DNA from 4 places in the Bacillus sp. BC08 genome. Region 3 is predicted to be linked to each of the others. Evidence: riboswitches for the same ligand, from Rfam matches in the RefSeq annotation. Region 3 holds a riboswitch; each other region holds the start of a gene.
The links. Region 3 has a riboswitch for S-adenosylmethionine ahead of ACXVYO_RS06770 (hypothetical protein). Riboswitches for the same ligand answer to the same signal wherever they lie in the genome.

Region 1 (3,170 bases), on a different contig from region 3:
ATCATTTTCAATCATATTTTGAATACCGCGGACTTGTCCTTCAATTCTCTTTAATCTATTTATAATTTGTTCTTTTTCTTTTTCTGATCTATGTGTTACCGCTTCATGCTCTTTATGATCCATATTATCACCTTCTTAAAGTTTCTCTTCATCCAATAAAACAATTGCTTTTACGAGTATACCAATTATAGCACTAATTATCTACGTATGATACCCCATAAGAGTATATTTCCACTCTATGCTTATTCTTAACAATTTATTAGCTTCTCAGTCTAGATTTTCATGATACCCTATCCTTTTTCAAAAAAACATTACATTCTCCATCAAAACTCAATAAAGTAAAATTCTTAATCACTTTTGTGCTATGTTCTTCAACTAAAGCCTCCATTCGTGTACATTCCCTAACAATTTCTCGTTACAAATATAAAAGGGCTACCTTAGTAGCCCTTAATAAAATAATTAATTTTCACCAGTTTTAAAATACTAAGTTGTAAAGAGCGCAATTCCTTAGTTTTCAAAGTTATTCTTTTACAGGTATAACAGCACCGTTATATTCCTTATTAATAAAATCTTCAATTTCTTTCGAATGCAATACTTCTACAAGTGCTTTAATTTCTTTCTTATCTTTGTCACCTTTACGAACTGCAACTACGTTTACATATGGAGAATCCTTACCTTCAATCGCAATTGCATCTTTTCTTGGATTTAATTTTGCATCAATTGCATAGTTAGCATTAATTAAAATAGCATCCCCTTCTTTATTTTTATACATTTGCGTTAATAAACCAGGCTCAATATCTGTTTTGAATTTCAAATTTTTCGGATTTTCTGCAATATCTTTTACGGTTGCTTTTACAGGATCTATACCATCTTTAATTTTTACAATGCCTTCTTTTTGTAAAATCGCTAAACCACGTCCATGATCAGTAATTGCATTACTCATAATAATTGTTGCACCATCTGGAAGCTCTTTTAGATTTTTATATTTTTGAGAATATAAACCGATTGGTTCAATGTGTATTTTTCCAGCTACTTCAAAATCATATTTTTTGTCTTTCATTTCTTTCTCTAAGAATGGAATACCTTGGAAATAATTTGCATCTAAATCTTCATTCGCCAATGATTTATTTGGTAATACGTAGTCTTGGAATTTTTTAATTTCTAGTTCTACACCTTTTTTCTCAAGTAATGGTTTTGCTTTTTCCAAAATTACTGCATGAGGTACATTAGAAGCACCAACAACAAGCTTATCTTCACTTTTTCCTCCACAAGCAGTTAAACCAAAAATTGCCGTTGTAATAAGTCCTGATAGTAATAGTTTTTTCATGTTGTAAACACCCTTCTTCTTTTATGTATTTATTTATTAATTCACGCTGTAACAAATCAATAATCCATTTTATTAGAACAACACTAGGACATGCACAAATTAGTTCATCGATTTTCACATCGTTATTCCTTCTAAACACGGACTGTATAAATCGCTCTATTTCCCCTCAGAATAGTCTTACAACAAAAAAACCTTTCTGCCCTTAGAATGAGCAGAAAGGTTTGTATGCATATATCGATACTATCCCTTTCTCTCATCTCTCAAAGCATTTGCTTTGCAGGAATTAGCACCATTTCAATGTAAAAATTGATGGTTGCTGGGTTTCACAGGGCACAGTCCCTCCACCTCTCTGGATAAGAGAAATCAGATTTAATTTTCATCTGATTCAAAATCTATTAAATTTTTCATATTTTATGAATTGAATTCTATCAACATAAAATCGTTATGTCAATAAACATTTATGAAAAAACAAAACTTCAATATACTATGTTAATAGTTGTGTGGCATTACCCCTAGAAATTCATCAATTAAAACCACTTATTTTATCCTTAGATTCATTGTTATACAGTAGCGCGGTAATATCTTGCACGACTTAAAACAAATACTGGCACCTAGTCATCACCTATCGATTTATACTTTGTAACTCTTTAATAAAGCAATCAAACCCTGCTCTACCCTCTTTATTCACCTTATAAACACCAGCATCTTCTAAGACGCGTTCAAATTTCTTTGCAACTTCAATTTGAAGAAATCTTTTAATGTTGTCTTCTGTATATCCCCCCTGGGCTTTTAATTCATCTGCCCATTTTTGATGAATTTTAGGAACATTCCCCCCCTTATCTAACAAATACAGCTCCACTTCATAAAGCTCCACAATCAAACGTGGGGGGAGAATTGCTAAGCCCATAACTTCAATAAGTCCTATATTTTCTTTTTTAATATGTTGTACATCTGGATGTGGATGAAAAATTCCATCAGGGTATTCTTCACTCACATTATTATCACGAAGTACAAGGTCAATTTCGTACTTTTCTTTACGTCGCCGTACAATTGGTGTAATTGTATGATGTTTTGTACCATCTTTTGATTGCGCACGAATTTGTAAGGATTCATCTGAATAGTTCTTCCAACTTTCATGGATATAGGTGCTGGCATTAATTAGTTCGTCTTTATTTAGGGAAGAAAGACGAATCACACTCATTGGCCAGTTGACGATACCACAAGAAGTATTTGGATAGGCAGGTAATTCAAATGTTTTAAGAACGTTAGCCTTTGCCATTGGAAAGTTATGGCGTCCAGATTGATAATGATCATGACTTAAAATAGACCCTCCTACAATAGGTAAATCCGCATTTGAACCAATAAAGTAGTGTGGCATTATTTCTACAAAACTAAACAAACGAGAAAATGCCTCACGAGAAATTTTCATTGGACGATGCTTTTTAGATAGTACGATGGAGTGTTCGTTAAAGTAGGCATATGGTGAATATTGAAACCCCCACTCTTCTCCATCTAGCTCAATATTAATGATTCGGTGATTGCTTCTACCTGGATGGTTCAAGCGACCAAAATAGCCTTCATTTTCAATACAAAGTAAACATTTTGGATAATTACCCTTCGGTGTATTTCTAGCTGCCATGATCTCTTTGGGGTCTTTCTCTGGTTTGGATAAATTTATAGTAATCTCCAGTTCGCCATATTTTGATTCTGCTACATATTGAATATTTTTTTCCATTGCACGTGTCTTTATGTAATCATTTCGTTTACTAAGTTCAAAGAAATAATCCGTTGCTTGTTTAGGACTTGTACGATATGCCTTCTGAAAATTCGCATTAACCTTAGA
Region 2 (3,170 bases), on a different contig from region 3:
TTAATTTTTCGCTTCCTTTATAATTTGGATCTTCAAACTGCGGAAGTGGATTCATTAATGATTCAATACCAGGTTGTTTATTTTGATGTTGCGCAGGCATTGTTACAAAGTTTTTTTGCTGTGGCATAGCTTCTTTCAACTCCTTTTCTTTATAATGCGCACAATAAAGACTGAAATTCACACATCGTTTTACGATTAATATTCGAATTTAAGACACAAAATATGAATTGTTATAAACTTTTTATGCAAAACTATTGCAAAATAGTTAAAAAACGAATATTATATATAACTGTTGTGAAAATTATTCGTAAACAGAAAGGATGTTTATATGTTTAACCTTTCAAAACATAAAACTTCTATTAAAACTGAAATTATGGCAGGTATTATTACCTTCTTAACAATGGCATATATCATTGTCGTAAACCCTGTCATCCTTGGGGATGCAGGAGTTCCATTTGAACAAGCATTTACAGCAACAATTATCGCTGCTGTTGTCGGAACATTATTTATGGCGATCTTTACAAACTTACCAATCGCAATTGCACCAGGTATGGGATTAAATGCTTACTTCTCTTACTCTGTTGTAAAAGCTCATGAAGGCATGACTTTCGCAATTGCATTCTCTGCTGTATTCGTAGCAGGTATGATTTTAATTTTGTTATCATTCACATCTTTCCGTACAAAATTAATGGAAGCAATTCCTGAAAACTTAAAACATGCAATTACTGCTGGTATCGGTCTTTTCATCGCCTTTATCGGTTTACGTTTAACAGGTATCGTTACAAAAAATGAAGCCAACTTAGTTGGACTTGGTGATCTTCACTCTGCTCCAGTACTACTAGCATTAGCTGGACTTGGAATTACAATTGTCCTTATGTCTTTAAATGTAAATGGTGCGCTATTTATCGGCATGCTATTAACTGGTATTATCGCTTTCTTCACAGGACAATTAACATTCTCAAACGGTGTTACATCAATGCCTGGATTACCAGAAGGAATTATCGTTTCAAATCCAATTACTGCTGTATCTGATGTAATTAACTACGGGTTATACGGCGTTGTATTTTCATTCTTCCTTGTTACATTATTCGATACAACAGGTACATTACTTGGTGTAGCTCAGCAAGGTGGATTTATGAAAGATGGAAAGCTTCCAAAAGCTGGACGAGCTCTTCTATCTGACTCATTCTCAGCAACAATCGGTTCTATGTTCGGAACAACACCATCAACAGCTTACATTGAATCATCTGCTGGTGTTGCAGCTGGTGGTCGTACTGGTTTAACAACTGTTACAGTAGCTGTTCTATTCGCACTAGCAGCATTCTTCGGACCATTAGTAAGTGCCGTTTCTGGTGTATCAGCTATTACTGCACCATCATTAATTATCGTTGGTAGTCTTATGATGGGTTCAGTTCGCCACATCAATTGGGACGCATTTGATGAAGCATTCCCAGCATTCTTAGTAATCTTAAGCATGCCACTTACATCAAGTATCGCAACAGGTATTGCACTTGGATTTATTTCTTATCCACTTATGAAAGTGGCAAAAGGACAATTCCGTGCTGTTCACCCACTTGTGTACTTATTCGGAATCTTGTTCGCTTATCAATTGATTTTCTTACCACATTAAAATCCCTCTTTATGAGGGATTTTTTTTATAAAAAATCATTTGACAACACCACAAACTTGTGGAATAATTCAAAATAGTTGAATATTCGATGTCTTATCAAGAGCAGGTGGAGGGATGAGCCCTACGAAGCCCGGCAACCGACCCATTTATGGGCACGGTGCTAATTCTTACAACACGTTGTGTTGAAAGATAAGAGTAATATGATAAGACGTCTTTTCTATATGAAAAGGCGTTTTTTTATTTTCACTCCCTCCCCTCTCTTCTTAGTTTAGGAGGGATTTTTTTATGAAAAAATTGTATTCCATCGTACTCATTGTTCTCTTACTTACATTAACTGCTTGTACAAATGAACAAGATGCTGTCTCTTCACAAAAGCAACAAACTGTGAAAAAGGTGACTACAACAGTAGAAAATCATTTACAAACAGAAATTCCAAACCAAATAAAGAAACCATTAAAAATTGCATTAATTATGCAAATGTCTATTGGAACTTTTTCCTCTCAATATATTGAGGGCGTCAAAAAACAAGTCGAGTTATTTGGCGGTAGTGTACAAGTCTATAATTCTGATAATGATTTAGCAAAAATGGCGGCAAATTTAGATACTGCTATTAATTCAAAAGTGGACGGTATTTTAATAGATCATGGCCGATCTGAAGCGCTAAAATCTGGAGTAGAAAAGGCATTGCAAGCAAATATTCCTGTAGTGGCGTTTGATAATGATCTACGCTTGCCAGGCGTAACGATTATTGATCAAGATGACTATAGTCTTGCATGGAAATCATTAAAAACATTAGCGGAAGATTTGAATGGACAAGGAAATATCGCAGTTGTATGGGTTGGTGGATTCGCTCCAATGGAACGTCGCAATGTTATCATTGATGCTTTTTATAAACGTTATCCAAATATAAAAGAAGTTGCACGATTCGGTACTGCTAGTAATAACACACCGCTTGATACACAAACACAAGTAGAAGCTTTACTAAAAAAATATCCGAAAAAGGGAGATTTACAAGCTATCTTCGCTTCATGGGATGAATTTGCTAAAGGGGCTGTCAAAGCACTCGAACAAGCTGGTCGTACAGATATAAAAGTATACGGCATTGACTTAAGTAATGAAGATTTACAACTCATGCAAAAAGAAAATTCGCCTTGGACTGCTACAGCTGCAACTGATCCAACTGAGATAGGTAAAATTCAAGTACGTTTTTTATATAAAAAAATTGCTGGTGAACAAACTCCAGATATTTATTCGCTAGAACCTTATTTAGTGAAGAAAAATAATTTACCAAAAGAAAATATAACAATGGATCAGTTATCAAAACACATAAATGGTTGGGGAGCTTCAAAAGATGGATATTCCCCTTGGATGAAAAAATTAGAGAAGGAGAAAAACTGATGACATTCTCTCTTCAAAACATTACACATTCTTATCATGTAGCTACACCTGTTCTAGAAGATGTTTCTATTCATATTGAAAAAGGCAAAGTGCACGCTTTACTAGGAATGAACGGCGCAGGAAAAAGTACTTTATTAAAAAT
Region 3 (3,170 bases):
ATCATGGATGGTTATTACATGTTAAGTAGTTTGTTTTTATTAGTTGTTATTATGTTACCTTTCTATATCCGCTTTGAAAGAAAGGCGTTTGTTTCACGTGAAATTGTTCTCGTTGCTGTGTTAGCGGCAATTGCAGCAGTTAGCCGCGTACCATTCTCTATTTTACCAAGTGTACAACCGACTTCATTTATCATTATCGTTTCTGCGATTGTGTTTGGGAGTGAAACTGGTTTTATGATCGGTGCAACAGCAGCTATCGTATCAAACATTTTTTTAGGACAAGGTCCGTGGACGCCGTGGCAAATGTTTTCCTGGGGCATGATTGGTTTTATAGCTGGATTATTACGGAATACATTTTTAATGAAAAAGCTATGGGGAAGACTTCTATACGGATTGTTTGTTGGATTTTTATTTGGCTGGATTATGAACTTATGGGGGCTTCTTGGGTTTATACGTGAGGCAACGTGGGAAGCTGTCGTTTCGTATTATATCGCAAGTTTTTATTTCGATTTAAGCCATGCGATTTCGAATGTTATTTTCTTACTACTATTTAGTACGTCTTGGATTACGATTCTTACGAGATTTAAAAAGAAATATGGCATATTAGATAAGCATAACATGGCATAGAAAAGCATATTCATATAAGGTAGGGTCGCGACTTACATATTCGTTTGCCTCTTTCATGCTTCTTACATATTGTAAGGAGCATTTTTTATTGTCAAAAAATCGATTCAATATATGTCGGCTATTATATAAAATTATTTGTATAATAGTATGTGAGAACTATTTTCAAAAGGGAGGTGTATAGTTAATGAAGTTAGTTATTCCGAAGCAACACGGTGCATGGGCCATGCTCGTTATACCATTTCTATTAAGTGTCATACTTGGGAAACCTACTATGTATCATATTCCATTGTTTTTAGCGTGGTTCTTTATCTATTTAGCTACGTATCCATTTCTTACGTACATAAAGCAAAGACGAAAAAAAGAGTTTTTACACGCAGCAATTGTATATTTTATCATCGCTTTCGTATTTGGGATGATTTCTCTAGTATATGAATGGCGCATTCTTTTATTCGTAACAGTAATGATTCCATTATTTATAGTAAATATGTATTACGCCCGTCAAAAGAATGAAAGAGCGTTACTAAATGACATTAGTGCGATTATTGTTTTCTGTATTGGTGGTTTAGTTAGTTATTATTTTTCAATGAAACTTATAGATAAAACAGCACTATTTATTGCGCTTATATCATTTTTATATTTTTTAGGAAGTACGTTTTATGTGAAAACGATGATACGTGAGAAAAACAACCCGAAGTATCGTTTTATATCATGGGGGTATCATATTTTATTAACAATCATCGTATTTGCTATCAATCCGTGGTGCTCTCTTATCTTCATACCGAGTGTCATTCGGGCAATTATGTTGTATGGTAAAAAGATTTCTATTATAAAAGTAGGTATTTTAGAAATTGCTAATTCTGTATATTTTTTAATTATAACGGTAATAATTATGAAGTATGCCATTTGAAAAAGCTTCCCACCTTATGATGGGAAGCTTTTTCAATCTTGTTCTAAAATGTGAACCGTGTAATCACAACGTTGAATAGCTTGTTCGATCGCATAAAGGGATTGTTCAATACGTGCGCGATTAAAATCTTTTTCCACAGTCTGTAGTGCTGCTTCTAAACAATGTTTTGCTTCTTGTAATGATTGAAATGAATCTTGTACATATCCGCGAGCATTTTCGTGCATTTCATAATCCTCCTTGCATATTCATATATGTATAGTATGAGCAGTAAAGAAGAAAATATTATTTGTTATATTTGTTTGACAATTAAAATGAAATTACGTATAGTAAGAATTAAGTGAATATTTTCTTATCCAGAGAGGTGGAGGGACTGGCCCGATGAAACCCAGCAACCGCGATGCAGGTGCTAATTCCAGCAGAACATATTTGTTCTGGGAGATAAGACGAAGATATATACGTAACTTCTTCTTATCGGAGAGGTTTTTTTGTTGCAAAAAAACCGATTACGAAAATTTATATTAAGAAGAAAGGGGTTGCGAAGTACTGTGACACTCGAAAAATACGTAAAACTGCGTAGTACAGTTTATGAATATATGATAGAGCAAGATAAGCCAATATCATTGTTAGATATTCAAGAACATATCGTTTCGCATCATGAAGGAAAATTCACGAAAAAGATGTTACATCAATTTTATTTATCAAGACTATTAGATGAACTGAAACTGGATGGGAAAATTACATTAGCTGATGAATATCTCTATACGGAAAAAGGGGTATTTTATAAGGCGGGAAAAGGGAGCTAAGCTCTCTTTTTTTTGAAGTATGTAGAGTAAAAGACTGCTTAAGCAGCCTGATACAAGGGAATGGTGTTGAGTGTGTAGTGTCAAAGATTGAATGTGCCTGAAAGAGGCACTTCATATCGGCTGCAAATGAAAAGAGACACCTCCGCCGAATAGGTGTCAGTCGTTTTGTCATATAGACTTGCTATTTGACAGTTATTAGAATAACATGCAGGGGTTATTGAAGTCAAAAGGGAATTAAAGGAAGAGGTGTTGTTATGTACGCTTACTTATTACAGGATATAACGAAATGGATTCCTAAGTACATTTTGGATAAAGGGTATGAATATTATGAAGAGGGACATGTAGACGATGTTGAAATACAAGACAAGAAAATATTTGCTTTCGTTACTGGAAATGCAGGAAACTATGAAGTGATTATTGATCTTGAAGATTTTACAGAAAGTAGCTGCGAGTGTCCTTATGAGAATCTTTGCAAGCATATGGCGGCAGTTGTTTATGATATTCAAAGTGCTGGTGAAAGTACGGTGAAAGAGAAACTAAAAGATTTAGACAAAGAAGAGTTACTTACAGTATTAAACCGTTTATTACAAAGTTCGAAAAACGTGCAAATTGTAGAGAAGATGTTAAAGAAGGGGAAACTTTAACTTAAAGAGGGAGTTGTTTTGTAGTGAATGTACTACTTGTATACGCTCATCCCAGTCCTTCCAGTTTTAACGCGGCGATTTTAAAGCATGTGCAAAAAGGATTACAGGAAACAGATCATTCGGTTACGGTACTTGATTTATATAAAGAACAATTTGATCCCGTCCTTGTATTTAATGAGGAGAAGAAAA
Region 4 (3,170 bases), on a different contig from region 3:
TTTCAATTTTTGCCCATTTGAAGTTTAATTGACCTGCAAAGTCTACTTGCACAATTCCTTTTACATAAGAACGTTCTAAATAAGATTCGCCTTTTTGGTAAAGAGGAGCGATAACAGAGTCTTTAAATAATATTTTCTCGGATGTTAGTAATGCTTCCCAGCGAGCTTTTTCATCACCAGCTAAAGTTGTTTTTACTTTTGCTATTGTTTCATCAAACTCCTTATTAGAGTAATGATCTAAGTTGTAAGGGTTATTCGTTGTAAATAGCTCAAGGAATGTAATTGGATCCGCAAAGTCAGGGCTCCAGCCGTCAATTCCAATTTCGTAGTCACCTTTTAATAAAAGTGAAACTTGTTGTTTACGTGGTTGCGGCTTTATATTTACCGTTAAGCCATCTAAATTCTTTTCTAGTTGTCCTTTTAAGAATTCACCAGTTTTCTTTTCAAGGTCACCGTCACTTGTTAATAGTTCTAACGTTATTTTTTCAGACCCAAGTTCTTGTTTTGCTTTTTTCCATAATTCTTGAGCAGATTTTGTATCAACCTTTGTTAAATCGCCGTTTGCAGCACGGAAATCTGTTCCGTCAGGTCCTTTTGCAAAGTTTTTCGGCACGAGACTAGAGGTTGGTGTAGAGCCGTCATTTAATAACGTATTTACAAAGGATTTTCGATCAATTGTTTGATCGATTGCTTGGCGTGCAGAAACGTTTTGAAGTACTTTGTTTTGTTGATTCATACGTAGAAACTGTACCCCTACGTTTGGACGTTCTTTAAAGTTAGCATCCTTTTTATATTTATCAACGAAGTCAGATGTTAGTTTGATACGATCTAATTGTTTTGACTCGAATAAATTTACTTCTGTAGATTTTTCTTTTACGACGTTAAAATTGATTTCTTCCAGTTTGACAGTATCTTTATCCCAATAGGTAGGGTTTTTCTTAAATTTAAAGCTTTGTTCGTGCTTCCAATCGCTTAGTGTAAAAGCTCCGTTGTACAAGAGTGTATTATCTTCTAATGCATACTTATCACCTTGTGCTTTAAAGAATTCCTCGTTAATTGGTAGAAATGTAGGGAACGCTGTTAAGCTAATAAAGTATGGAACAGGACGTTCTAATTCTACCTCAAACGTATGGTCATCAATTGCTTTTACACCAAGTTGATCGGCTGGAAGTTCTTTGTTGTTAATTTTTGTTGCATTTTTAATATCAAAGAATAGAAATGCATATTCAGAGGCTGTTGCTGGATCAACAGCTCTTTGCCAAGCAAAGACAAAGTCTTTCGCAGTAACAGGAGTGCCGTTTGACCATTTTGAATCTCGTAAATGGAATGTGTATTTCGTCTTATCGCCACTTACTTCATGAGATTTTGCAACACCAGGGACAGGTTTGTTACCTTCACCAAGATTATACAAACCTTCAAATACGTTTCTCATTACTTGACCAGAATCAGTATCTGTAGCACGAGCTGTATCCATTGTTCGTATTTCAGTAGGTGAAGATAAGTTTAAAACCTGCTTACTAGGCGCCTCGTCTTTTGCATTTGCTCCACTTGCTTCGTTTTTATAACTACCGCAACCAGTTAATAAAATACTTACTCCTACAACTGATGCAATACCGGGTACAAACTTCTTTTTCATTTGATTTTCCTCCTAAATAATTAAGTTTGGATGATGATGAGGGAAATGAAAAATAAAAAAATCCCTCTTTTCATATTGAGAAAGAGGGATTTTTACGTACAAGTTATGCACCCGTATATAAACGAAGTCCCTCATTCTATCTTTCAAGCATAAAGCTTGCAGGAAGTGGCACAGTATTCAAAATGAACCTGTTGCCGAGGTTTCAAAGGGCCAGTCCCTCCACCTCTCTTGATACAATGAGTAAACGAATAAACTTTATTAATTTTTGTGTTTCTTTGATAATTCAAAATATTACACCTTGGATAATGAAGTGTCAACCAAATGAAATATAGTTTAAATTTTCAGTTTTCTCTAATGAAAAAAACCACTGCATATGGCAGTGGTTTTTCTATTAGAAGTTAAAGTTATCTGGATCTGGACCAACGCGACGATCTTCATTTAGAGCTTGAATTGCTTTCATGTCATCAGCGCTTAATTCAAAATCAAATATATTTGCATTTTCAATAATGCGATGTTCTTTAATAGATTTAGGGATTGTTACAACTTCGTTTTGTAGATCCCAGCGTAAAATAATTTGTGCAGTTGATTTACTATATTTTGTTGCAATGTCTTGTAATGTTGGGTTGTCTAGCAGTTGGCCTTGCATTAATGGTGACCAAGCTTCAAGTTGGATGTTATGTTCTTTACAGAAAGCATGCAGCTCTTCTTGTGCTAAACGTGGGTGGTATTCCACTTGGTTGACCATTGGCTTAATTTCAGCAATTTCAAATACGTCTTGTAAGTGGTGAATATGGAAATTACTCACACCGATAGCGCGAACACGGCCATCTTTATAAAGCTTTTCTAACGCTTTCCATGATTCAGTATATTTCCCTTTTACAGGCCAATGTACTAAATATAAATCTAAATATTCTAGACCTAATTTCTCTAATGTAGTTTCAAATGCTTGAAGTGTTGTTTCATATCCTTGATCGCTATTCCATACTTTTGATGTAATAAATAATTCTTCACGTGAAACACCTGATTCACGGATCCCTTGTCCAACGCCTTCTTCGTTTTGATAAATTGCTGCAGTATCAATACTGCGGTAGCCGTTTTTAATTGCTGCTTTTACAGATTCAATTACTTCTGAACCATCTTCTACTTTAAAAACACCTAAACCGAACCAAGGCATTTTTACACCGTTATGCAATGTTGTATAGTCTTTTAAACTTGTTAAATTCATATTATTTCCCCCTAGCTTTTTTGTTTGTTGCTTCTACTGCTTTTTGAATTGCTTCTGAAAAATTATATTCATATAAAGCTTTGAGGCCTTCAGCTGTGGAACCACCGGGTGTTGTTACTTGTTCGCGGAGATTAGCTGGATCTTGCGTTTGTTCAAGCATAGAAGCAGAGCCGGAAATCATTTGAATGACAAGGTGTTTTGCGGTTGCTTCATCGACTCCATAACTTTTTGTTGCTTCAATTAAGCTTTCAGCAAAGTAATAAAGGAAAGCTGGTGCACTTCCAGTAACTGCAGTAAGCTGATGAACTT

Region 1: it holds a riboswitch for S-adenosylmethionine, as region 3 does, so the genes downstream of both, metQ (methionine ABC transporter substrate-binding lipoprotein MetQ) here and ACXVYO_RS06770 (hypothetical protein) in region 3, are expected to answer to the same signal.
Region 2: it holds a riboswitch for S-adenosylmethionine, as region 3 does, so the genes downstream of both, ACXVYO_RS17680 (sugar ABC transporter substrate-binding protein) here and ACXVYO_RS06770 (hypothetical protein) in region 3, are expected to answer to the same signal.
Region 4: it holds a riboswitch for S-adenosylmethionine, as region 3 does, so the genes downstream of both, ACXVYO_RS00705 (peptide ABC transporter substrate-binding protein) here and ACXVYO_RS06770 (hypothetical protein) in region 3, are expected to answer to the same signal.

Annotation. Positions count from the first base shown of each region.
Region 1 is NZ_JBTGPA010000024.1:20,743-23,912, forward strand. Features, by position in the region: gene ACXVYO_RS05770 (metal-sensing transcriptional repressor) at 1-123, opposite strand, end outside; gene metQ (methionine ABC transporter substrate-binding lipoprotein MetQ) at 521-1,327, opposite strand; SAM riboswitch class I at 1,578-1,687, opposite strand; gene galT (UDP-glucose--hexose-1-phosphate uridylyltransferase) at 1,950-3,170, opposite strand, start outside.
Region 2 is NZ_JBTGPA010000034.1:310,056-313,225, forward strand. Features, by position in the region: gene ACXVYO_RS17670 (SDR family oxidoreductase) at 1-127, opposite strand, end outside; gene ACXVYO_RS17675 (NCS2 family permease) at 329-1,630, shown strand; SAM riboswitch class I at 1,721-1,826, shown strand; gene ACXVYO_RS17680 (sugar ABC transporter substrate-binding protein) at 1,916-3,028, shown strand; gene ACXVYO_RS17685 (sugar ABC transporter ATP-binding protein) at 3,025-3,170, shown strand, end outside.
Region 3 is NZ_JBTGPA010000027.1:98,815-101,984, reverse strand. Features, by position in the region: gene ACXVYO_RS06785 (ECF transporter S component) at 1-627, shown strand, start outside; gene ACXVYO_RS06780 (YwiC-like family protein) at 812-1,534, shown strand; gene ACXVYO_RS06775 (hypothetical protein) at 1,567-1,758, opposite strand; SAM riboswitch class I at 1,881-1,979, shown strand; gene ACXVYO_RS06770 (hypothetical protein) at 2,020-2,337, shown strand; gene ACXVYO_RS06765 (SWIM zinc finger family protein) at 2,592-2,981, shown strand; gene ACXVYO_RS06760 (NAD(P)H-dependent oxidoreductase) at 3,005-3,170, shown strand, end outside.
Region 4 is NZ_JBTGPA010000007.1:49,907-53,076, reverse strand. Features, by position in the region: gene ACXVYO_RS00705 (peptide ABC transporter substrate-binding protein) at 1-1,636, opposite strand, end outside; SAM riboswitch class I at 1,770-1,874, opposite strand; gene ACXVYO_RS00700 (aldo/keto reductase) at 2,028-2,861, opposite strand; gene proC (pyrroline-5-carboxylate reductase) at 2,863-3,170, opposite strand, start outside.